3 regions of the Altererythrobacter ishigakiensis genome follow, and region 1 is predicted to be linked to each of the others. Evidence: predicted binding sites of a transcription regulator. Region 1 holds the regulator's gene; each other region holds the start of a gene.

Region 1 (7,884 bases):
CTGGTGCAGCAGGCGCGCGCAATGGGTCTTAGGCTGGCACGTGAATTCTCGGCCTCAGACGGTGATGGTCGCGTCACAGGATATGTCCGCATCAGACCCGACGAAAATTCGGGCAATGGCGGCTGCGAAATTTTGATCGAAAACTGGCGTCGGGAAAGGGCGGGGAGTGAGGATGATCGCGAGCAAGCTATCCGCCAAGATGCCATCGACCGTGCGACGGCGGAATTCACCGCCCGGCTTGATGGCAAGCAGCGTTTGCTGGCGGGCGAAGGTCATGCGGCAGACCTTGCAGAGCTGATCAGCCAAACCCGCAAAGATTCCGGCAAAATCTGGACTGACTATGTCGAGCTTGTAGGCGTTTCACATCGTCAGCCGCTGCATTGGCGCTTGTTGGATGGAGCCAAGTGCAAGATCACAGGCTCGCAGCGTGACTGGTTCGCGCGCTTAATCCCGGTTGGGAACGATCCGATTACACCAAGAGCGTTCGAGCTGCTGCTCGTGGCAGAGCAGCCTTTGTTGGAAAGCGATGAACCGAACAAGAGCGATGCAGGACCGAAGCTTGTCACTGATGCACTTGCGCCAGCATTGAGAAAGCCTGTCGCTCGGATTGTCGCAAATGCCGACAAGATTCGTGGGCGGCTGGCTGGTCCCCTGCGGCAGGAATATGCAGAGTATGCGGGTGACATCGCATCGGCGGCGCGTCACCTGGCAAGCTTGCTCGACGATTTGCACGAGCTTGAGACAATTGAATCGCCGGAATTTTCAGTCTCTTCGCAGCAAGTCGATCTGGCGGAAATCGCACGTCAAACCTCCAAGATGCTGAATGCCAAGGCTCAGGCGAAGTCCATCACGCTTGCAGCTGAAGTGGGCGAAAGCGGCCCATTTGTGCGCGGTGATCCGGTTCGCGTGCTTCAAATTCTGCTCAACCTCGCTGGCAATGCGATAAATTACTCGCCCGAAGGTAGTTTGGTCTCCCTCGGCACCGGCGATGATGGTTCGATTTCTGTAGGTGATGAAGGTCCCGGACTGTCGGCAGACCAGCAATCGCGGATATTCGCCAAGTTTGAACGACTGGGACGTTCAGGCGACGGTGGATCGGGACTAGGCCTTTATATCTCACGCAAGCTTGCAGAAGCCATGGGCGGCGCGCTTTCCATATCGAGCGCACCGGGCGAGGGCGCGACTTTCACATTACACTTGCCTGAAATCGAAGGTGCAAAATCAGCCCAGAGATGAGCCGATTCCGACCGATCTAGCGTCCGATTCGGCTAGAGCCCCAAAGTAATACGAAGCCAACCAGCACGGTAATTCCACCGTATAGCGCCCAGCTACGATCAGCCAGCATAAAGCTTTCGGCCGGCCACATGACGATGCCGAGGCCCTGGAGCGCCCACAATCCGCCTGACAGTACCAGCGCTACGCCAAATACCATCAGGACGAATTTGAGTATGCGCGCGCCCATTGTTTAACGCTGACCAACCGGTACGTAATCACGCTGTGTCGGCCCGGTGTAAAGCTGACGTGGACGGCCGATAACCTGCGCCGGATCGGAAATCATTTCATTCCACTGCGCAACCCAGCCCACGGTGCGGGCAAGTGCAAAGAGTGCGGTGAACATAGTGGTCGGGAAACCAATCGAGCTAAGGATGATACCCGAATAGAAGTCCACGTTCGGGAACAGCTTCTTTTCCTTGAAATAGTCATCGTTCAGAGCGAGCTCTTCAAGTCGCAGCGCTGTTTCGAACACAGGGTCATTGACGTTCAGTGCTTCGAATACTTCGCGCAGCGTCTGCTGCATGACTGTCGCGCGCGGGTCGTAGTTTTTGTATACGCGGTGGCCGAAGCCCATCAGACGGAACGGATCGTTCTTATCCTTCGCACGCTCAATATAGTGCGGGATGCGATCAGGCGAGCCGATCTCTTGCAGCATGTTGAGCGCGGCTTCGTTCGCACCGCCGTGCGCCGGTCCCCAAAGGCAAGCTATGCCTGCAGCGATACATGCGAAGGGGTTGGCGCCGGAGGATCCAGCCAGACGCACGGTGGAGGTCGATGCGTTCTGCTCGTGATCGGCGTGGAGAATGAAGATACGGTCCATGGCGCGTTCGATCGCCGGATGGATCTCATATTCCTCTGCGGGAACACCGAAAGTCATGCGCAGGAAGTTGCCGGTGTAACTCAGCGAATTGTCCGGCTGCAGGAAAGGCTGACCAATTGCGTATTTGTAAGCCATTGCCGCAATAGTCGGCATCTTTGCGATCAGGCGGTGGCTGCTGATCTTGCGGTGTTCGGGATCCGAAATGTCCGTGCTGTCATGATAGAAAGCAGACAGAGCGCCGACCACGCCGCACATAATGGCCATCGGGTGCGCGTCGCGGCGGAAGCCCTGATAGAACTGGCGCAGCTGATCATGCAGCATGGTGTGCCGGGTGATGGTGTAAGTGAAATCGTCCAGTTCTTCCTGGCTCGGCAATTCACCATTCAGAAGCAGGTAGGACACTTCCATGAAGCTTGAGTGCTCTGCCAGCTGCCCGATCGGATAGCCACGGTGCAGCAGCACACCTTCATTGCCGTCGATATAGGTCAGCGCGCTTTCGCAGCTGGCCGTAGATTTATACCCGGGATCGAAAGTGAAGGCGCCGGTCTGGCCATATAGCTTACGGATATCGACCACATCCGGGCCAACACTGCCACTTACAACTGGGAACTCGTGAGACTGTCCGCCCAGTTCGAGTTTCGCGTGTGTGTCCGACAAAATACGTCTCCTTCAATCCTGCGTAACGTCAGCCCGCTGCAGCAGCCTGCGCATCGATACGGGCCAATGCCTCTTCCCGTCCCAAAAGGACCAGAACATCGAAAATACCGGGCGAGGTTGTCGTTCCGGTAAGCGCTGCGCGCAGGGGCTGCGCGAGCTTGCCGAGGCCCAGTTCGAGCTCTTCGGCGAGTGACTTCGTAGTGGCTTCGAGTGCGTCGATTGTCCAGTCATTTTCCGCCGCGAGACGTGCAGAAAGCAGACCAAGACGCTCACGCGCTTCCTCATCTAGCAAATTGGCCGCTTTTTCGCTCATTTCCAGCGGGCGTTGCTTGAACAGGAATGCCGCACCTTCGGCTAGATCATGGGTGCTCTTTGCGCGAACTTTCAACACTGGCATGGCCCGGGTTAGCAGTTCCAGATCAACCGTCCCCTCAATCAGAGGCGCTACGATCTGAGCGAGTCGAGCATCGTCTGCCTCGCGAATATAATAGCCGTTGAGGTTTTCGAGCTTCTTCATGTCGAACCGCGACGGGCTCTTGCCAACGCCCTTGAGGTCAAACAGTTCGATTGCTTCTTCACGGCTGATCTCCTCACGATCACCGTGACCCCAACCGAGCCTGAGCAAATAGTTGAATAGCGCTTCGGGCAGAATGCCGTGATCGTCCCGGTAGGCTTCAGCGCCGAGCGAGCCATGGCGCTTGGACATTTTCGCGCCATCAGATCCATGGATCAGTGGAACGTGCGCGTAAACGGGCGGCTCCCAACCACCTTCGATTGCCTGCATGGCATGATAAATCGGAAGCTGGCGAAATGCGTTGTTCAAATGATCATCGCCGCGAATCACATGAGTGACGCCCATATCGTGGTCATCGACCACCACTGCCAGCATATAAGTCGGCGATCCGTCAGCACGCAGGATAATATAATCGTCAATCTCTTCATTGCGGACGGTGACGTGACCTTGGACCGCGTCTTCGATGGAGGTTTCACCTTCAGTCTTGGTCTTGATGCGGATAGTATAAGGAGCGCCTTCGGGGGCCTCCGATGCATCGCGATCACGCCAGCGCCCGTCATAGCGCATCGGCTGCTTATTGGCGCGTTGCTCGGCCCGCATGGCCTCAAGTTCTTCGGGTGTTGCAAAACACTTATAGGCATAGCCTGCCTCGAGCATCTTCAACGCTATTTCGGCGTGGCGCTCGGCGCGTTGAGATTGAAACACCGGTTCTTCATCATAGTCGAGGCCAAGCCAGTGGAGCCCGTCTAGAATGGCATCAATGGCTTCTTGTGTAGAGCGTTTCTTGTCTGTGTCCTCGATCCGCAACAGCGCCTTGCCGCCGTGATGGCGCGCATAGAGCCAGTTAAACAGCGCAGTTCGCGCTCCGCCAATGTGGAGAAAACCTGTTGGTGATGGGGCAAAGCGGGTGACAACTCTGCCTGCGCGCGCGCCGCTTTCGCTTGCCATAAGCCTTTGTTTCCTTTCCAATGCCTGGATGGCGACGCAACACACGCCAGTGGTTCCCACAGGGGCCGACGCCCAAGCCGGCGATGCTGCAGTGCAGCGCCAATGGCGCATGACGCTGTCTGTGTCCAGTGTCACCAATGCTGCGGAACAATTTCTTTCAGAATCCGGATTCGATCGCGGGCCTTGGCTGGTGGTCGCATTCGCTGCCGAGATCGCCAGTTGGTTCGCATTGCAGGATCCATGGCAATGGATCGCCGCGATCGGGGCCGGACTACTCATGGTTATGGCCGGCGCTGCAATTCTGACAGATCGCTGGCTGCCGATGTCTTGCCGTCCGAAATGGTTAAAGGCCGATGGAAAATTTCTGGCGAGGTCAGGCGGTCTGGCAATTGTCTTGGCCGATCAGCGAATCCAGACGGTCTCAGATCATCAGGGACAGCACGGTTGGTGGCGCGCCGAGCTTGACTAGGTTGGGGCTCTAGTCTGATTGGGGACAGCTCAGCGCGCAGGACAACCGCATAAGAACAAAGTTTAGTGGTAGCGGCGCAGCAGACCTGCGAGCTTGCCTTGGACAACAACTTCGTGCGGTGCGTAGACCTGTGGGTCATAGGCACCATTGGCTGGATCCAGACGGATCATCCCATTGTCACGGTGCAAGTATTTGAGGGTGGCTTCTTCGTTGCGCACGAGGGCAACAACGATTTCTCCATCCCGTGCACTGTCGGCACGTTTCACCAAGGCATAATCGCCGTCAAAGATACCTGCCTCGATCATGGAGTCGCCCGACACTTCAAGAGCGTAGTGCTCACCGGGGCCAAGCAGGGCCGCTGGCACCGGCATACTCGATTGACCTTCGAGCGCCTCAATCGGAGCGCCCGCCGCGATGCGACCGTGCAGTGGGACTTCGATAATGTCATTAGCCGGTTCGGGTGCCGTTGGGGCAGGGCTCGTAACCCGCGCTACCGGATCATTGGCCGGTGCTACACGACCCGCAGGCGTGGCATCTTCCGGCATCTTGATAACTTCAAGCGCGCGCGCACGATTGGCCAAACGCCGGATAAAACCGCGTTCCTCCAAAGCCGAGATCAAGCGGTGCACGCCTGACTTGCTCTTGAGGTCGAGCGCTTCCTTCATCTCTTCGAATGATGGGGAAATGCCGGTTTCTTCCAAACGCTGCTGAATGAAACGGATCAATTCGTGCTGCTTTGCCGTCAGCATGGCGAAAACCTCCTCTGGTCGCCTATCCCGCTTTCACGCGATATGGTGAACGAATGAAGAACAATTAGGCAACGAGTTCTGGCAAGTCAAGCAATTCAGCCATTTTTCAACAGCAGGCATGGAACATGTGTTCCCGCTTCGATCTCATCCGAGCGAGCCGGGCGATCAATTAAGCAATTGGCTTGTGCGAGCGCAGCTAGCGCTGACGAGTCCTGCGAATCGGCCAGCTGGACGCTGTCTCCGTCCCAATTGGCGCGCAGGAATTCGCGGCGTGAACCAATCGAGGGTAGGTCGCACCCTGCGGCGAGGGTTGCTCTGGCGGGAAGGGGTTGCTTTGCGCCCATAGCTGCACGCACCAACGGAAGCACAAACAAGAAGCACGTGACAAAGCTCGACACCGGATTTCCGGGCAGGCCGAAAATCACCTGCTTGCCGCGCGTAGCCACCATGATCGGCTTGCCGGGCTTCATTGCGACTTTCCAGAAGTCGAGCTTTGCACCCCATGCCTCAAGCGCTGGACGCATCAGGTCGTGGTCGCCCACCGAGGCGCCGCCCGTAGTTACCAAAATGTCTGCGCCGTCAGCTTTCGCGAGGGCGGAGGCGAGCGCTTCGCGGTCATCGGGCACCGGACCAAGCCTGACCACTTCACAGCCCAATTCTGCCAGCATTGCAGCGATCATCGCGCCATTACTGGCCGGGATCTGATGTTCGGCGCAGTGTGCTGGATCGGCTACCAATTCATCGCCGCAGTCGAGAACTGCAACCTTTGGTGCACGGCGAACATTCAGCGAGGCATGACCGGCACCAATCGCCAGCGCCAGCTGCGCAGGGCCAATGGGTGTTCCAGCATTAAGGACAGTATCTCCGGCAGAGAAGTCGAACCCGCGTTGCCGTATGTGACGCATGGCGTTTGGGAAGTCCTGAAAGCACGTCACAAATGCGTCATCGACCTGCGCATTCTCCTGAATCAGAATACGGTCTGCGCCGGACGGAACATGCGCTCCCGTTGAAATGCGCACTGTCTCGCCATGCTCAAGCTTACGGTCAAAAGGTGCGCCGGCGCGGCTTTCACCCACCAGTTTCCATGGGCCTTGATACTCACCGCCGATTGCATAGCCATCCATAGCCGAAAGATCCGCTGGTGGCTGGGTGCGCTGTGACTGCAAGTCCTCTGCGAGATACCGTCCCGTGGCAGTTCCAATCGGAACGCTTCCGATCGGCATTTTCGGCGCCAATGCCAGCACTCGCTCCTGTGCTTCTTCCAAAGTGAGCATTGCGCCCATGGGTCAGTCAGCCACCCAATGCCCGGATTTGCCGCCCAGCTTTTCCAGCAGGCGAACCTCCCCGATAACCATGCCCTTATCCAGCGCCTTGGCCATGTCGTAGATCGTCAATAGCGCCGTTGAGGCCGCTACCATCGCTTCCATCTCGACCCCGGTCTTGCCGGTTAGCGAAGCGGTGGCTGTAACGCGCACACCATCGTCTTCGAAGGTGAACTCGACGTCTACAGCATCCAAGCTGAGAGGGTGGCACAACGGGATCAGATCGCCAGTCTTCTTTGCCGCCATGATCGCAGCAATTCGCGCAGCGCCCAAAACATCGCCCTTGGGTGCATCGCCAGCCTTGATCGCGGTTAATGCATCGGCGCTCATGCGGATGATGCCGCCAGCGCGCGCCATGCGCTCAGTCGCCAGCTTAGCCCCGACATTGACCATGCGGGCGGTGCCGCTTTCATCGAGATGGGTCAGGCGTTTGCTCATGGTTCGCCTTTCTGGCCGATGTTCAGCCTTGCAGCAATGCCCGCGTGGCTGCCGCGACGTCATTCTGACGCATCAGGCTTTCGCCCACCAGGAATGTACGCACGCCAGATTTCGCTAGGCGCGTGAAATCTTCATGGCTGTTGATACCGCTTTCCCCGACCAGCAGCTTGTCTTCAGGCGCAAGCGGTACAAGACGTTCAGTGGTTGCGAGATCGGTTGTGAACGTCTTTAGGTTACGGTTGTTCACGCCAATCAACCGGGACTTGAGCTTGGCTGCGCGTTCCATCTCCGCTTCGTCATGCACTTCAACCAAGACATCCATGCCGCGCTCGAGTGCCGCGGCTTCGATTTCTGACATCACGTTGTCTTCCAGCGCCGCCACGATAATCAGGATCGCGTCAGCTGCAATCGCGCGAGCTTCAGCAACCTGCCACGGATCGATTATAAAGTCCTTGCGCAAAACAGGTAGATCGCAAGCCGCGCGGGCCGCCTTCAGGTAATCTTCGTGGCCTTGGAAATAAGGTGCGTCAGTTAGGACCGAGAGGCACGCCGCGCCGCCAGCTTCATAGGCCTTGGCGTGGTCAGCCGGATCGAAGTCCGCGCGGATCAGCCCTTTGGAAGGCGATGCCTTCTTGATTTCAGCGATCAGCGCAAAACCGGTTTCGGCCTTGGCGCGCAAGGCCGCTTCAAAC
Region 2 (7,884 bases), 1.2 Mb from region 1:
GCTGAGCTGATCGTCGCAAGCGCATTGAGGCGGCAGGAAAGCCGCGGCTTGCACTATACGCTGGATTACCCTGAACTGCTGGATGAGGCGCGCGATACGGTTCTGGTGCCTTAGCCAGACCACTGATCGAACGCATTATGCCGTTCATCGGCAAATCCTGCCATCAATCCGAAATGTGCGGCCGCTCGCCGAGTTCGGATTGAGAATTCGTGCGGCCCTGCCATCTTCATAAGCAGGAAGCGAGGCTCGCAAACCCCGCAAACCCCCTAGCGGCCTTGCTTCCTGATCGACCAATTCAACCGCGGCACGAGTGTTGGGACTGTGCTCGCTGACGTTGGTCAAAGTGGCCGATCATCCACACAAACAAAGAGGATGATCCAATGAAAACTTTTATGAATACTACAATCGCAGTTGCGTTGAGTTTCGCAGCAGCTTCTCCTGCTTTCGCTGGAGAGCAGGAAATCGTCGTCCAGTCGCAGGCTGCAATGCAGGAATGGCAGCAGGACGTTGGCAATGCGCTTGACCGCCGTCTTGTCAACGCTGCGCGCCAGACTCGGACTGCCACCGTTAGTGGAATTGTCCAGCTTCGCTTCACGCTCGATGGTGCCGGCATGCCGCACAACATTGAAGTGGTGAATTCTTCGGGTGACGGACGTACAGACTTTGTTGCAAAGCGCGCTGTCCGTGGCCTCACGCAGCTGGCCGACGCGCCGGTTGCCGACGCGGAATCTCAGACTTTCCAGGCGAATATCATTTTCGCTGACAATGCCGACACACACAAGAAACTGGCGAAAGCGCTGACTGCTTCAGAGCAAGCCCGTTTCGCGCGCGCTGACAGCGAAAGCAGTGTCATCAGCTTCGGACTGTAAAACACATCCGATAACGACGGGCCCGCAGGGTACCTTGATGCGAGCGGCAGGCCCGGTGGGCCTGCCGTTTTGCATTGCGGCTTGCACCTTTGCAGGTCGTGCGACACAACAGTGACATAAGGACAAGCATACAAACCTGGGGAAGCGATAGATGCCTAAAGTCACAGCCAATGGTCTCGAGATTGAATATGATACACACGGCGATCCGGCTAACCCGCCGATGTTGTTGGTAATGGGGCTGGGCGCGCAGATGACACTGTGGCCGATCGAGTTCGTTCAGGCGCTGGCGGATCGCGGATTTCACGTGATCCGATATGACAATCGAGACATCGGATTGAGCCAGAAGTTCGAAGGGGCAAAGGCACCTGGAGTAATGTGGCATGTGATCCGCAAGCGTTTCGGTTTCCCGCCCCGCGTTCCTTACACACTGTCGGACATGGCAGCTGATGGAATGGGCGTGCTGGATGCGTTGGGCATTGATCGGGCCCATGTGGTTGGCGCATCAATGGGTGGCATGATCGCGCAGTTGATGGCGGTTGAGCATGGCCATCGATTGCTAAGCCTGACGTCTGTTTTCTCGACCACCGGGAACGCGAAACTGCCTCAAGCGGATAAGGCTGCGATTGAACCGCTTACCAATCCGCCTGCATCTCTCGATGAAGAGGTGCTGATTGAGCACGGCATCAAGATTTCGAACGCGATCGGTAGTCCGGGCTTCCGACCAGACGCTGAGCGTCAGCGCGAACGTGTTCGCGAGTCAGTGCGCCGTTCGGTCTATCCGGCCGGCTTGCACCGTCAGGTGGCGGCAATCATTGATGATGGCGATCGGACAGAGCGACTTAAATCGATCACTGCGCCTACTTTGGTGCTGCACGGTGAGGCCGATCCGTTGGTCAAAGTGGAGGGCGGTCATGCAACGGCTGCCGCGATCCCAGGGGCCAAGATCAAGACCTATCCTGGCTGGGGTCACGATCTGCCAGAAGAACTGGTTCATCCGCTGGCTGATGACATAGCCGAGCACGCCAAGAGCGTGATGGCGGAGGTCTGAAACCTTACCAAATGCTTTCCAGATTGCCGCCCAGATCCGTTAGGGTTTGAGTAGGTTATTTTGTATGTCGGCCCAATCCGCATGATTCAACTGGCTTTTATCCGAAATGTGGATAAATAGAGCGTGATATGGACGTTATCGCTGCCTATCGTATTTTTGTCCGGCTAGCAGAGCGGGGCAGCTTCAGTGCGGTTGCGCGCGAGCTTCAGCAGAGCCAGCCAACAGTCAGTCGGCGGCTGGCAGAGCTTGAAGATTATCTTGGTTCGAAGCTTATCAACCGCACGACGCGTTCACTCTCCTTGACCGATGAGGGGCAGGAGTTTCTGGTCAAAGCGCGCGAGGTCTTGCGTTTGATCGAGGATGCAGAACAATCGGTTGGCGCGCGGGCCGAAGCGCTTAGCGGGCGCTTGCGGATCTTCGCGCCAGTATCGCTGGGCCGGGTCGTGCTGGCACCACTTCTGTGCCGGTTTCTGGAACAACATCCTGACATTGAAGCCGATCTGCTTTTGTCAGACCAGCCTGTCGATCTGGTCGAAACTGGTATCGACGTGGCGCTATCGGTCGGCTTTCCGCGCCGCCGGAGCGATCGTGCGCGCAAGTTAGGCGATGTACCGCTCGTTTTGTGTGGCTCGCCCGATTTCATTCGCAGGCACGGTACGCCGCGACGGATTGACCAGATATCGGATCTCCCGGCCGTGGTCTTTATCGGTCCCGACATGGTGCATGACAGCTGGCGGCTGGAACGGGGCGCTGAAATTCGCGAGATTGTGCCTGATGCTCGGCTACGCAGTGATAGCTCGGAGGCGATGCTTGCAGCCCTGATCGAAGGAGCGGGTGTCGGACTGGTGCCGCTTTGGTTGGTGCAGGATGCGATTTCGCGGGGACAATTATGGCGTTTACTGCCCCGTTGGACAGGGGGCGTGCTGCCAATCCATCTGGCCTATCCGGAGAGCCGAACTCCGAACGCGCGGGCGCGCGCCTTTATTGATACGCTGACACAGTCATTGAAGGGCGATAAGCTGTTTGTATGAGTGCACCGGGCGTGGCCATCCGTCGTGAATAGCGTTCACGAGTCGATTTCATCTAGCTGTTTGAAAATTACCTTTGGTTCAAATCCTGGTGTGCGGCCGCCAAATAAAATTACTGCAACAAGCAAGGAGCGACACGCCATTGTAAGAATGCGACAAGATTCTAACACGCATTTGACAATATCGTTCATCGGCGTATTCTACCGCCTATCGACGGATGCGCCCGCAGGCGTTCGCTGACCCGATCGACCAATGACCGTCATCGCTTTAAATTAAGAAAGAGGTCGCGCTCTGAGTGCGATACCCTCTGCGGCCGATCATCTAATCTAATGAGAGGATGATCCCATGAAAAATTCAATTAGAAAAGCGATCTCAGCCTTTTTTGTCGGCAGCTTGATGGTAGTGCCCGCCTTATCGCAGGACATTATCGTTGAACCGAAAAGGACAACTGTTAATACATTCATTGAGAATGTCTCGAATGATCTTGATGATCAACTTCGCAACGTCCGGATGAATTCGATGTCGCTATATGGAGGCGTCGCTCAAGTTCGCTTTCACGTCGACGAAGATGGCAACCCGACTGACGTCTGGTTCTACAAAAAGGCGCGGGATCGCCAAGTAAACCGCATCGCCGTAAACGCCATCAACCGGCTTGAAGGCATTGATCTAGCATCGATAGGCTACCCCGAAGACACCGTTATCCAGGCCAATGTCGTGATCGCAACAACCCGAGGGCAGGGAGACCGGTTGCTCAAGAAACTGGACCGCGATGAGCAAGCTCGCCTTGCGGCAGCTCAGCCGAATGACCGGGTTGTTCTCGCTCTGATGGTTCAGCGCTGAGCCAAAGCAAGCGTTCCGCGCTTCGGCGTGGTTGGCTCTGGCATTGTCCGGCTCGATCTGCGGGAGAGCCGGGCATTGCCCGGGCCGTTTCTGTCACGAAAGCAGGATTCAAAAATTGCGCACTGTGATTCGAAAGATTCACAAGCCTCTTTCACCCGTTTTGCCCGCAAAAATTTTTTCGCAGATTCATTTTTGGGGTTGCGTTGCTCAAGACCCTAGGATTTCCCACGCGTCGCTGCGTTGCAGCATGATAATACACCTCCTCATTTGAACCCGATCCCGCATTAAATTGGCATTTACCCTCTTGCGCGATTCGAGCGTCTGATTCAGTATCTAGTGGTTCCGAACGCGGGGGCACCTACAAGACCTAGTTATTCGTTCCGGAGTGCTTATCTCCGATGGCGGGGAGAGATTCGGGTCTTTCGGGTCGTGCAATCGAACAGGAACTGTGGGGAAAAAGGGGAAAACTAATTCCCAATAACCCCCACGAAACTGGTAGGTGGGAGGCTTCCCGCCGAATCGAACACATGCGGAACATCGCTTATCCAAGAGCGAGCACCGCATGAGGGTAAAACACGGGGCGAATAGGCGGGGCAAATATGGATTTTCGGACTGGCGACGAGGCTGCAATGGGACTGGATCAGGACGCGGACAATACCGTGGAAACAGAGACCAAGGCAAAGAAGAAAGCCTCGATCTCAGGCAAGACAGATAAGGCCAAGAAGGCAGTGGCAATGGAAAGTGAAGACAAGGGTTCAGATGCGCTGGTTGCAGAGAAGGCCGGCGAAGCACTCGCCGGCGCGATGGCGGCGGCGGCAAGTTCTGCATCTGATGGTGACAGCAAGAAGGTCAATGATCGCCGCTTCAATGTGGTGACCGATGATGCGCGCGATGCGAATCTGACAGAGTTCGGCAAGGAAACCCTGACTGATCGTTATTTGCTGCCCGGCGAAAGCTATCAGGATCTATTTGCCCGCGTAGCTGACGCCTATGCTGATGATCAGGAGCATGCCCAGCGCCTTTATGATTACATCTCTAATCTGTGGTTCATGCCGGCAACGCCGGTGCTGTCCAATGGCGGCACGACGCGGGGTTTGCCGATCAGCTGTTACCTCAACTCAGTAAACGACAGTCTGGACGGCATCGTCGGCACGTGGAACGAGAACGTCTGGCTGGCCTCGAAGGGCGGCGGCATTGGCACCTATTGGGGGCAGGTGCGCGGTATTGGTGAGCCGGTTGGCCTTAATGGCAAGACCAGCGGTATCATCCCGTTTGTCCGCGTGATGGACTCGCTTACGCTGGCGATTTCGCAAGGCTCGCTGCGCCGCGGTTCGGCCGCGTGCTATCTCGACGTCTCGCACCCGGAAATCGAAGAGTTCCTCGAGATCCGTAAGCCTTCGGGTGACTTCAACCGCAAGGCGCTGAACCTGCACCACGGTGTGCTGCTGACCGATGAATTCATGGAAGCGGTGCGCGATGGCGCCGAGTTCGAACTGAAGTCACCGCGCGACGGCAGCGTGCGTGGCAAGGTGGATGCGCGAAGCCTGTTCCAGAAACTGGTCGAAACTCGCCTGGCAACGGGCGAGCCCTACATCGTGTTCTCAGACACAGTGAACCGCATGATGCCCAAGCATCACCGAGAGCTGGGGCTGAAGGTGTCTACGTCAAACCTGTGCTCGGAAATTACGCTGCCAACCGGCATCGACCACCTGGGCAATGACCGCACGGCTGTTTGCTGCCTCTCTTCGCTCAACCTTGAGAAGTGGGACGAGTGGTCAACCGAGAAGAACTTCATCGAAGACGTCATGCGTTTCCTCGATAATGTTCTGCAGGATTACATTGACCGCGCGCCGGACGAGATGGCCCGTGCGAAATACTCTGCCGAGCGTGAGCGTTCGGTTGGCCTTGGTGTCATGGGCTTCCACTCCTTCCTGCAGTCGAAGCAGATCGGCTTTGAAAGCCCGATGGCGAAGGTTTGGAACCTGAAGATGTTCAAGCATATTCAGGGCAAGGCTTCGGAAGCGAGCATGCTGCTGGCGCAGGAACGCGGCGCATGCCCGGACGCTGAAGAAATGGGCGCGATGGAACGATTCAGCTGCAAGATGGCGATCGCGCCAACCGCGTCGATCTCGATTATCTGCGGCGGTACCAGCGCATGTATCGAGCCGATCCCGGCGAACATTTACACGCACAAGACGCTGTCAGGCAGCTTCATCGTGAAGAACCCGTATCTTGAGAAGGTGCTGCGCGAGAAGAGCAAGGATTCGGTCGCGGTATGGAACTCGATCTTGGAAAAGGGTGGTTCGGTCCAGCATCTCGATTTCCTAAGCGATGAAGAGAAAGCGACCTTCAAGACCAGCTTCGAGATCGATCAACGCTGGCTGCTCGAATTCGCAGCGGACCGCGCACCCTATGTTGATCAGGCGCAGTCGCTGAACCTGTTTATCCCGGCTGACGTCGACAAGTGGGACCTGATGATGCTGCACTTCCAGGCATGGGAGAAAGGCATCAAGTCGCTCTATTACCTGCGTTCGAAGTCAGTCCAGCGCGCAGGCTTTGCCGGCGGCGTGGAAGCGGATAACACCGCCGATCCGTCGAAGATCGAGCTCAAGGCCGAACTGGGCGAGCAGCAGACCGATTACGAGGAATGCCTGGCCTGTCAGTGATCTCGGCCCGTCAGTGAGGTGATGATATGATCCGATTGCTTGCAGGATTTGTCGCATTCGGAGTCACCAATCTCGTCCTTGTGATGACGCTTTATCGCCCGGTCTCTCAGATAGAGGGATCGGGCGAAGCATTTCTGCATCCCATCTTCGGCTTCACGGTTTATATCGGGCTGATGGTTTGGCTGTTCGACTGGACCGCACGCAAGATCGGCAATGGCTGGCATGCAGCCGCTGCTTTGGGCGGTGCGCAATTCCTGCTCGTCAATGTCGACACACCACTGCGTGGCGACAGGGCCTTCGAAACTGCAGCAATGAGCACCATTGTGATGATTGTAACGTGGGCTGCGTTGGCGTTTGTATGGCAATCGATGCATAATCGGGAGCCCGAGCCATGACCCTTGGCATTTTCCTCCCCCTCGTCCTCGCGGCGGTCGCGATCATCGATCTCGTCGCATTCCGCATGATGTTGGCGCGTGGTAAGATCAGCGAGCGCCTATTCAATCTGCTCAGCCTTGCATCAGTCTCGCTTCCTCTGCTTGCCTATATTATTCTGACCGTTATCGTGCCGAGTGCAGGCGCGGTTCAGATGTTCTGATTACCCGCCGGCGTTAGGGGGAGAAGCTTTTGGACCCGTTCTGGATCGGCGTTGTCGGCACACTCATCGCATTGGCGATTATCGGAAAGGCGATGCTCACTATGCGTGGGCAGCAAAAGGGCCGCGGTCTGATGCTGATGTACACGATCATGGCAGCCATGTTTATTGGCGTCATCTGGTTCATAATTCTCAAGCTCATGCCCGCCGCTTAGGAGCAATCGACATGACCAAGACGACCCGAATTCTTGCAGCCAGTGTCATCATTCTTCTGGTTTCGGCCTGTGCCAGCCAGATCGATGCGGGCGTGGCAGAAGATGCCGGCACGCCGGGTTTCCTGTGGGGGCTGTGGCACGGCTTTGTCTTCCCTTTCGCGTGGGTCGGATCGCTGTTCGATCCCGACATCGCGGTCTACGCCGTGCCCAATAATGGCGGCTGGTACGACTTTGGCTTCTTTCTGGGAATCACCGTGTTGGGCGGTGGGAGCTGGTTCAGCTCGAAAAAGAAACGACGCAAGGACTAGCGCGGGGCGGGTGCAGCGATGATCGGCTTACTGGGATTGGTTGCAGGGCTTGGCCTGCTCATTTGGCTGGCACTGCGCGATGTTAACATCATCTTCGCATCGGTCATTTGCGCGCTGGTGGTGATCGTGACCAATGCCCTGCCCCTGGCAGATAGTCTGATGGGCGCATACCTCTCTGGCGATCTGGGTGCGTTCACCTTCGCAGGGCGTTTCTTCCTGTTGTTTGCAGCAGGCGCCATGTTCGGCAAGATCATGGGCGAGAGCCATGCGGCAACTTCGGTCGCGATGGCGATGGTCCGCGCGATGGGGAAAGAGCGC
Region 3 (7,884 bases), 250 kb from region 1:
TCCTTGCACTTTCGCATTACAGCGCGGATCCCCAGTCTAGCTCGATCTCTCGGGATGTCGCGCGGCGCTATGATTTCACGGGTGACACAGTTGAAGAAATGCTCGCGTTAAAGCCCGATTTGGTGCTTGCGAGTACCTTTATGGCACCCGCGACCCGTGCGGCGCTCGATGATCTGGGCGTGCGCGTCGAGAGTTTTGGCAGCCCTGGCTCAGTCGATGAGAGCGTGATGCAGGTCAACCGTTTGGCGACATTGGTTGAACAGCGGCGCAACGGCGAGATGCTCGCCGAGAAAATCGAGCGGTCAGTGCGTCAAAGTAACGCGGTCAAACCGGTTTCCGCTGTTCTATGGCAACCGGGAGGTATCGTGCCGGGCGAGCAGCAATTGATCAGCGAGCTGCTGCGCGCAGCAGGTTTTTCCAGCCATTCTGCGGCGCTCGGCATGGGGCAGGCGGATTACCTCTCGCTTGAGCAAGTTCTGGTCGACCCGCCCGACGTCCTTCTTGTTGCGGGTAAGTCACGTCCTCAGCAGCACCCCGCACTCAATGAGGCGGAGATAAAGGTCGCTCAGTTTGACCCGAATCTGGTCTATTGCGGCGGACCCACGATACCGCGCGCAATGGAGCGGTTGCGCGAAATTCGTGAGGTAGTCTCATGAATCGCGCCACGTTGATATTCTCTGCTCTCTTGCTTGTTCTCCTGCCATTGTCCTTGCTTGCGGGGCGCGTTTGGCTCGATCCTTTCAGCGATCCACGGGCCGCGTTGATCCTGATGGAGTTGCGGCTTCCCCGCGCATTGCTTGCCGTCGCGGTTGGCGCTGGGCTGGGTGCTGCTGGTGCCGCAATGCAAGGCTATCTTCGCAATCCGCTGGCTGATCCGGGCCTGTTCGGCATCGCACCAATGGCAGCATTGGGTGCAGTTACAGGCATGTGGTTTGGAATTGCCGTGAACCCCTGGTTATTGCCATTGATGGCATTGGCCGGAGCGGCGCTTGGAATGACTTTGCTCGCGCTGATCGCCGGGCGAACAGGGGGAATCGCGCTTTTCACTCTGGCTGGTCTGATGATCGCTAGCCTTGCGGGAGCATTGACGGCGCTGGCCATCACAATGGCACCCAGCGCATTTGCTATGAGCGAGATCGTGATTTGGCTGAACGGTGCGTTGACCGACCGCAGCTGGCGCGAAGTCTACCTCGCCGCTCCGCTTGTCGCAGCAGGCATTGGACTGCTTCTTGTTGCTGCCAAGCCGCTCGATGCGTTGACTTTGGGTGATGCCGCAGCACGCTCGCTTGGAGTACGCACTGACGTGCTTCTTTTCCTGTTGGTATCGGGCGTGGGCCTAACTGTGGGCGCAGGGGTCGCGGTGGCCGGGATCATCGGCTTTGTTGGGCTGATCGTGCCGCACCTGGTGCGCCCGTTCACTGATCGGCTGCCCTCCAGCCTGATCATGCCCAGCGCGCTGGCGGGTGCTTGCCTCGTGCTGGCCGCCGACAGCGTGGTGCGTATTTTGCCGTTAATGACAGAGCTGAGACTTGGCATCGCTTTAAGCCTGCTCGGTGCGCCGTTCTTCCTCTGGTTGCTGCTGCGCATGCGAAGGGGTCGGCTATGATCCTTGTCGCTGAAAATGTTTCTCTCATGCGTGGCGGAAATCTGGTTCTGGAGCGTGTCTCTGCGGCGCTCGAAACAGGTCAGATCACTGCGATCTGCGGTCCCAATGGAGCGGGAAAATCCAGCCTGCTTATGGCGCTTGCCGGCCTTATCAAACCAAGCGACGGAATGGTCGTTCTGGATAGCCAGCGGCTTGAAATTTATACACCGCAAGAACGCGCGCAGCGGATAGGATATCTTCCGCAAGAGGCCGAGGTGGCGTGGGATGTCGCGGTTGAGAACCTCGTACGGTTGGGACGCATGCCCTATCGTGATCGCGGCGATCATGCCGTCGAAGCCGCGATTGCAGCGCTTGATCTCGAGGCCTTGCGGCTCCGTCCGGCCTCTCAGCTGTCAGGTGGAGAAAAGGCGAGGGCTTTGCTTGCGCGCGTGCTGGCGGGCGAACCGCGATGGATTTTGGCTGACGAGCCGCTCGCCGCGCTTGATTTGGCGCATCAGCAAACCTTGCTGCGCCATCTGCGCAAGGCAGCGGAAGGCGGAGCTGGCGTAGTGATAGTAGTCCATGATCTTGCCACCGCGATGAACCATGCGGACCGGGTGATCGTCTTGGGCCAAGATGAAGACTCTGGATGCGTCGCGGCCGATGGCGCGCCTGAGGAAGCGCTATCAATCGAAAATATCAAGCGGGTGTGGGGCGTGGATGCGCGCTGGATCGGTGAATCCGAATCCATGGCGCTGATCCTCTAGCGAAAAAGGGGCAACCCGTCTGGGCTGCCCTTTCGTGTATTGTACTGGCAGAAAAGCTTACTCTTCAACCAACCCGCGGCTGACCAGCATTGGTTTTACATCGGGCTGACGACCCGCGAAATTTTCGAACATCTGGAAATAGTCCATCGTACCGCCGCGGCTCAACACAGTCTGACGATAGTGATCGCCGTTTTCGCGCGTGAGACCACCGTTTTCACGGAACCACTTGCGCGAATCCTTGTCGAGCATCTCAGTCCACAAATAGCTGTAATAGCCGGCCGAATAACCCGCCGGTGAACTGAAGATGTGATTGAAATAGTTCGAGCGATAGCGTGGCGGCACCAGATCGATTTCCAGCCCCAGAGCCAGTAGCGAATTGCGTTCAAACGCATCAACTTTTTCGGGTGTATCGATCGCTGCAGCTTCTTTAGGCGAAAGTGCGTGCCATTTCATGTCGAGCAATGCGGCTGTCACGGTTTCACCAAAGTCATAGCCCTGGTTGAACTTGGACGCGGCCTGGATCTTCTCGACCAGTTCCATCGGGATTGTTTCGCCAGTCTCGTAGTGCTTGGCATAGTTTTGTAGCACCTCCGGGTAGGTCACCCACATCTCGTGTACCTGACTCGGATATTCCACAAAGTCGCGTGCTGTAGCGGTGCCAGACAATGTCTCGTACTTCTGGTCGGCAAAGAACCCGTGCAGCGCGTGACCGAATTCGTGGAAGGTTGTTTCTACCCAGTCAAAGCTGACCAACTGCGGCTCGCCTTCGGCTGCTTTCGGAATATTGAGCACGTTATAGATGACCGGCTTGTTACCAGTCTCATAGCTTTGATCGACAAAATTGCTCATCCAAGCGCCACCGCGCTTTGACGGACGCTGGAACGGGTCAAAATAGAACAGGCCCAGCTCGCTGCCGTCAGCGTCGAACACGGTGTAGACCCAAACGTCTGGATGATAGACCGGGATGTCGTCTCGCTTTTCGAAGGTGAGGCCGTAGAGCTTCTCGGCCATGAAGAACACTCCGTCCTCAAGCACAGGCTGGAGCTCGAAATACTCCATCACTTCACCTTCATCGAAAGCGTATTTTTCGGCCTTTACCTTTTCGGAGAAGCGGTACCAATCCCACGGTTGTACCTTGAAATCCAGCCCGTCTGTGGCAATCCGCGCATTAAGGAGTTCAGCATCGCTGCGCTGTGTAGCAGCGAGGGCAGGGACCATGTCTTCCATAAATCCTAGAGCTGTCGCGGGGTCTTTCGCCATGCGGTCGTACATGGTGTAGGTCGCCCAGTCGGGCTTGCCGAATATCTCAGCCTTCTCGGCGCGCAATGTCGCAATCTGCGCGAGCAGGGCGCGAGTGTCATTGGCACCACCCTGATCCGCACGATAAGCGCTGGCCTTGAACAGACGCTCACGCACGTCGCGGTTCTCCAGAGCGGGCAGCAGTGGCTGCTGTGTGGTGTTCTGCAAAGCGAGCGCAAACTTGCCTTCCATACCCTTTTCCGTTGCCAGGGTCGCCGCCGCTTCGATATCTGAATCGGACAATCCGGCCAGTTCTTCGCGCGTATCGACTATCACTGCTCCATCGACGGTCGCTTGGCGTACCTTCTGACTGAACTCCGTGGTCAGCGTAGAGAGCTTGCTGTTGATTTCCTTTACCCGCTCGCGCTGCTCGTCATCCAGCAACGCCCCTGCTTGCACCATGTCGGCATAGGTTTTTTCCAGCAGAACGGAGTCTTCCGGTTCCATCGTCATGGCGGCACGGTTGTCATAGATCGCCTTAACACGGGCGAAGAGACCCGGATCTAGATTGATCGTGTCGTAGTGCGCGGTCAGCAACGGGCTGATTTCGGTGTCGATTTGATCCAGGCGGTCATTAGTATTCGCGCCGGTCAGGGCTGAAAAAACATAGCTGACCCTGCCCAGCATGAGGCCAGACTTCTCCAGCGCCACGATGGTGTTCTCGAAAGTCGGTTCTTCCGGATTATTCACGATCGAAGCGACTTCAGCCTTCTGGATTGCCATGCCCTGTTCGAAAGCGGGCATGTAATCATGTTCGCTGATCGCGTCGAAATCGGGCGCGTGGAACGGCAGTGTGCTTTCAGATGCGAAGTAACCGGTCCCTTGCGGGATGGTTTCATTGCCAGCGAAAATCTCGTCACTGCTGTAAATCTCTACGGGGGTCATATTACATCCACCTAAAACGGCAGCAGCCAATGCGATAGGCGCAACGCGGGCCAAAATTCGGGCCTTCATTCGTAACTCTCCAGTCCAATAAATATCGCCGGGCGTGCGTTTGCGCGTATCCGGCATGCGACCAAGCGGCATCTCCAATGCCGCGCGCTGCTTGAACCTGAGATTGATATCATTGGCAACCAGTGTGCAGTCGCCGATCGATTGCATATGTCGCTGGTCGAGAAGCGCAAAAAAGGGGCGGACCCGAAGGCCCGCCCGATTGCGTCAAGTCTTGATATATTCATTGGTGTTTGGTTGGCGGTTTATGCGTTTGCCGTGACCTTGTTTTCGGAGCGTTTACTCTGCGTCTTCAGGGCAATGCGGCGACCCGTTTGCTTGGCTTCGACGCGTGGTAGTTCGATCATCAACACGCCATCGATAAACTCGGCTTCAATTTGATCTTCGTTTACGTCTTGCGGCAATTGGATTTGGCGCTGGAACAAACCAAAACTACGTTCTGACCAGCCTGTATCCTTTACCTTTGGCGCACGTTTCTTCTCGCCAGTTATGGTGAGCACGCCTTCGCCCACGCTCAGTTCGATATCTTCTTCCTGTACTCCGGGCAGTTCAGCGGAGATCAGATAATTGTTGTCCGTATGCGATACTTCGATCGCCGGGGTCACACTCGCCAGACGCGACATTGCACGCTGGTCGACGTTGTCGTCATTATCGAAATCAAACACGTCATCGAACAGGTCGTTGATCTGACGGTTCAGATCGCTCAGCATCTCCGAACCTTGGTTGCGGAAGCGTTTCCATGAAAGGGGGCGACGATAGGGGGTTACATAACCATAGGTCATATAAAGTCTCCTGTTGTCTGCGGCGCTGTTCATTTCCAGATGTCTGGGCGATCCCAGTTTTCCGGGCGGCTCGACGCCGAATGCGGAGCCGGCGGAAAAGCGCCTCGTTTACATACACTTAATTAACGGGCAGAGTGGGAATTCGATCCACGACTCAGCGCACCTAAGGCACGGGTGAGAGAGATTGGGCGATTGCAGCATGAACCGGACAGGTGGAGAGACAACCTGCCCGGTTCGCCGTGCGGCCCTTTGGGGGACTTTCCTGAGAACAAACCCTTGGTGCGACCCGAGGGGCTTGGGGATAGACTCGCAAAGAGGGGTTCATAGTCGCTGCAAAATCCGGCCTTTTCGACCTGATGATTCCTATACCCCTCCCTCGGGAGTGCGGGTTTTAGAAGCTAAAGCCGTGTCGAGTTATTACGGCGTCGCATTGAGCCAATTGCAAAAGAACAGTTGGTTCTCGCAAGAGCTGGGAAACTGCATTGCGATCCGCGCGTTTGCTCCCACATGGAAACCATCGCTGTGGGCCGCATAAGACTGGCTCTTGACTAGATAGAACATTTGCGGAACACGCACATTCATGTCCCTCACCAAAATCTCCGTACGCGGCGCGCGTGAACACAACCTCAAAGGCATCGACATCGATCTGCCGCGCGATAGCCTGATCGTGGTGACGGGGCTTTCGGGGAGCGGAAAGTCCTCGCTCGCGTTCGATACGATTTATGCAGAAGGGCAGCGGCGCTACGTTGAGTCGCTCAGCGCTTATGCACGCCAGTTTCTGGAAATGATGCAGAAGCCCGATGTCGAGCATATTGACGGGCTCTCACCCGCGATCTCGATCGAACAGAAGACCACCAGTCGCAACCCGCGCTCTACCGTGGCGACGGTGACTGAGATCTATGACTACATGCGGCTGCTGTGGGCGAGGGTGGGCGTGCCCTATTCGCCGGCGACTGGCGAACCGATCAGCGCGCAGACCGTCAGCCAGATGGTCGACCGGGTGATGGAGCTGCCCGAAGGAACGCGGCTCTACCTGCTTGCACCAGTCGTTCGCGGCCGTAAGGGTGAATACCGCAAGGAGCTGGCCGAATGGCAGAAGGCAGGCTTTACACGCGTGCGGATCGATGGCGAGATGTACGCAATCGAGGACGCGCCAGCTCTAGACAAGAAATACAAGCATGACATCGAAGTGGTGGTCGACCGGCTGGCGGTGAAAGAGGGCCTCGAAACGCGCCTTGCCGACAGTTTCGAAACCGCGCTGAAGCTGGCCGAAGGGTTGGCCTATGTCGACCTGGCGGATGGCGTTGTGCCGGGCCGCGAGGATGAAGGGCAATCTGGAGGTGCGATGAAGGGTGCCGGTATCCCCGCCAACCGCATCGTTTTCAGCGAGAAGTTTGCCTGCCCGGTCAGCGGCTTCACTATCGAGGAAGTCGAGCCGCGCTTGTTCAGCTTCAACGCGCCACAGGGTGCCTGCGCCACGTGTGACGGGATTGGCGAGAAGCTGTTGTTCGATCCGCAGCTGGTCGTACCCAACGAAGCGCTGACGCTGAAACAGGGCGCGGTGGTTCCCTGGGCGAAGAGCAATCCGCCGTCACCGTACTACATGCAAGTGCTGACCAGCCTTGCGAAAGCGTATGATTTCGACATCAATACGCCGTGGAATGAGCTGGAGCCGGATCAGCGGATGATCATCCTGCACGGCACAGGTGGCATGCCGGTCGAGCTGACCTTCAAGGATGGGCGCAAGGAATACACCGTGCGTAAGCCGTTCGAAGGGGTGATCGGCAATCTCAACCGCCGCCTGTTGCAGACCGAAAGTGCGTGGATGCGCGAGGAGTTGAGCAAGTTCCAGACTGCGCAGCCGTGCGAGACCTGTGGCGGCAAGCGCCTGAATGAGAAAGCGTTGAGCGTGAAGGTTGCAGGCACTGACATTGCCGAACCGGTCAAAATGAGCGTTTCCGATGCCAAGGAGTGGTTCCTGAGCCTCGACGCGAAACTCAACGAAACGCAGCAACAGATTGCCAAAGCGATCCTGAAAGAGATCAACGAGCGGCTGGGTTTCCTCGACAATGTCGGCCTCGATTACCTCAATCTCGATCGTACGTCTGGCACGCTGTCAGGCGGGGAGAGCCAACGCATCCGGCTCGCCAGCCAGATCGGCAGTGGTCTTTCCGGCGTGCTCTACGTGCTCGACGAGCCCAGCATCGGCTTGCACCAGCGCGACAATGACCGATTGCTGGAAACGCTCAAGCGGCTGCGCGATCTCGGCAACACAGTGATCGTGGTCGAGCACGATGAGGATGCAATCCGTCAGGCGGATCATGTCGTCGATCTTGGGCCCGGCGCAGGCGTGCGCGGCGGCGAGGTTGTGGCGCAAGGCACGCTGAAGCAGATCATGCGCGCGAAGAATTCGATGACCGCCGATTACCTTACCGGGCGGCGCGAAATCGCGGTTCCGGCGACGCGGCGCAAGGGCAACGGGCATGACCTTACGGTCCAT

What was found. Region 1 encodes LexA, which represses DNA repair genes until DNA is damaged. Its sites were predicted from a motif close to GTTCCNCNCTTGTTCT; they were not measured.
Positions count from the first base shown of each region.
Region 2: A6F69_RS01010 (ribonucleoside-diphosphate reductase subunit alpha) is a predicted target of LexA. The motif match lies at 4,238-4,253, and genes of this name have one in related genera.
Region 3: uvrA (excinuclease ABC subunit UvrA) is a predicted target of LexA. The motif match lies at 5,939-5,954, and genes of this name have one in related genera.

Region 1 covers NZ_CP015963.1:1,658,773-1,666,656, forward strand. The annotation lists gene A6F69_RS07840 (sensor histidine kinase) at 1-1,236, shown strand, start outside; gene A6F69_RS07845 (hypothetical protein) at 1,253-1,462, opposite strand; gene A6F69_RS07850 (citrate synthase) at 1,466-2,752, opposite strand; gene gltX (glutamate--tRNA ligase) at 2,781-4,214, opposite strand; gene A6F69_RS07860 (hypothetical protein) at 4,243-4,683, shown strand; gene lexA (transcriptional repressor LexA) at 4,746-5,432, opposite strand; gene A6F69_RS07870 (molybdopterin molybdotransferase MoeA) at 5,528-6,715, opposite strand; gene moaC (cyclic pyranopterin monophosphate synthase MoaC) at 6,719-7,192, opposite strand; gene trpC (indole-3-glycerol phosphate synthase TrpC) at 7,215-7,884, opposite strand, start outside.
Region 2 covers NZ_CP015963.1:195,499-203,382, reverse strand. The annotation lists gene nadB (L-aspartate oxidase) at 1-114, shown strand, start outside; gene A6F69_RS01030 (energy transducer TonB family protein) at 381-869, shown strand; gene A6F69_RS01025 (alpha/beta fold hydrolase) at 1,021-1,917, shown strand; gene A6F69_RS01020 (LysR family transcriptional regulator) at 2,046-2,948, shown strand; gene A6F69_RS01015 (hypothetical protein) at 3,291-3,785, shown strand; gene A6F69_RS01010 (ribonucleoside-diphosphate reductase subunit alpha) at 4,385-6,451, shown strand; gene A6F69_RS01005 (hypothetical protein) at 6,478-6,846, shown strand; gene A6F69_RS01000 (hypothetical protein) at 6,843-7,046, shown strand; gene A6F69_RS00995 (hypothetical protein) at 7,076-7,258, shown strand; gene A6F69_RS00990 (hypothetical protein) at 7,270-7,566, shown strand; gene A6F69_RS00985 (GntP family permease) at 7,585-7,884, shown strand, end outside.
Region 3 covers NZ_CP015963.1:1,412,701-1,420,584, forward strand. The annotation lists gene A6F69_RS06690 (ABC transporter substrate-binding protein) at 1-656, shown strand, start outside; gene A6F69_RS06695 (FecCD family ABC transporter permease) at 653-1,606, shown strand; gene A6F69_RS06700 (ABC transporter ATP-binding protein) at 1,603-2,352, shown strand; gene A6F69_RS06705 (M3 family metallopeptidase) at 2,410-4,752, opposite strand; gene A6F69_RS06710 (Hsp20/alpha crystallin family protein) at 4,848-5,384, opposite strand; gene uvrA (excinuclease ABC subunit UvrA) at 5,965-7,884, shown strand, end outside.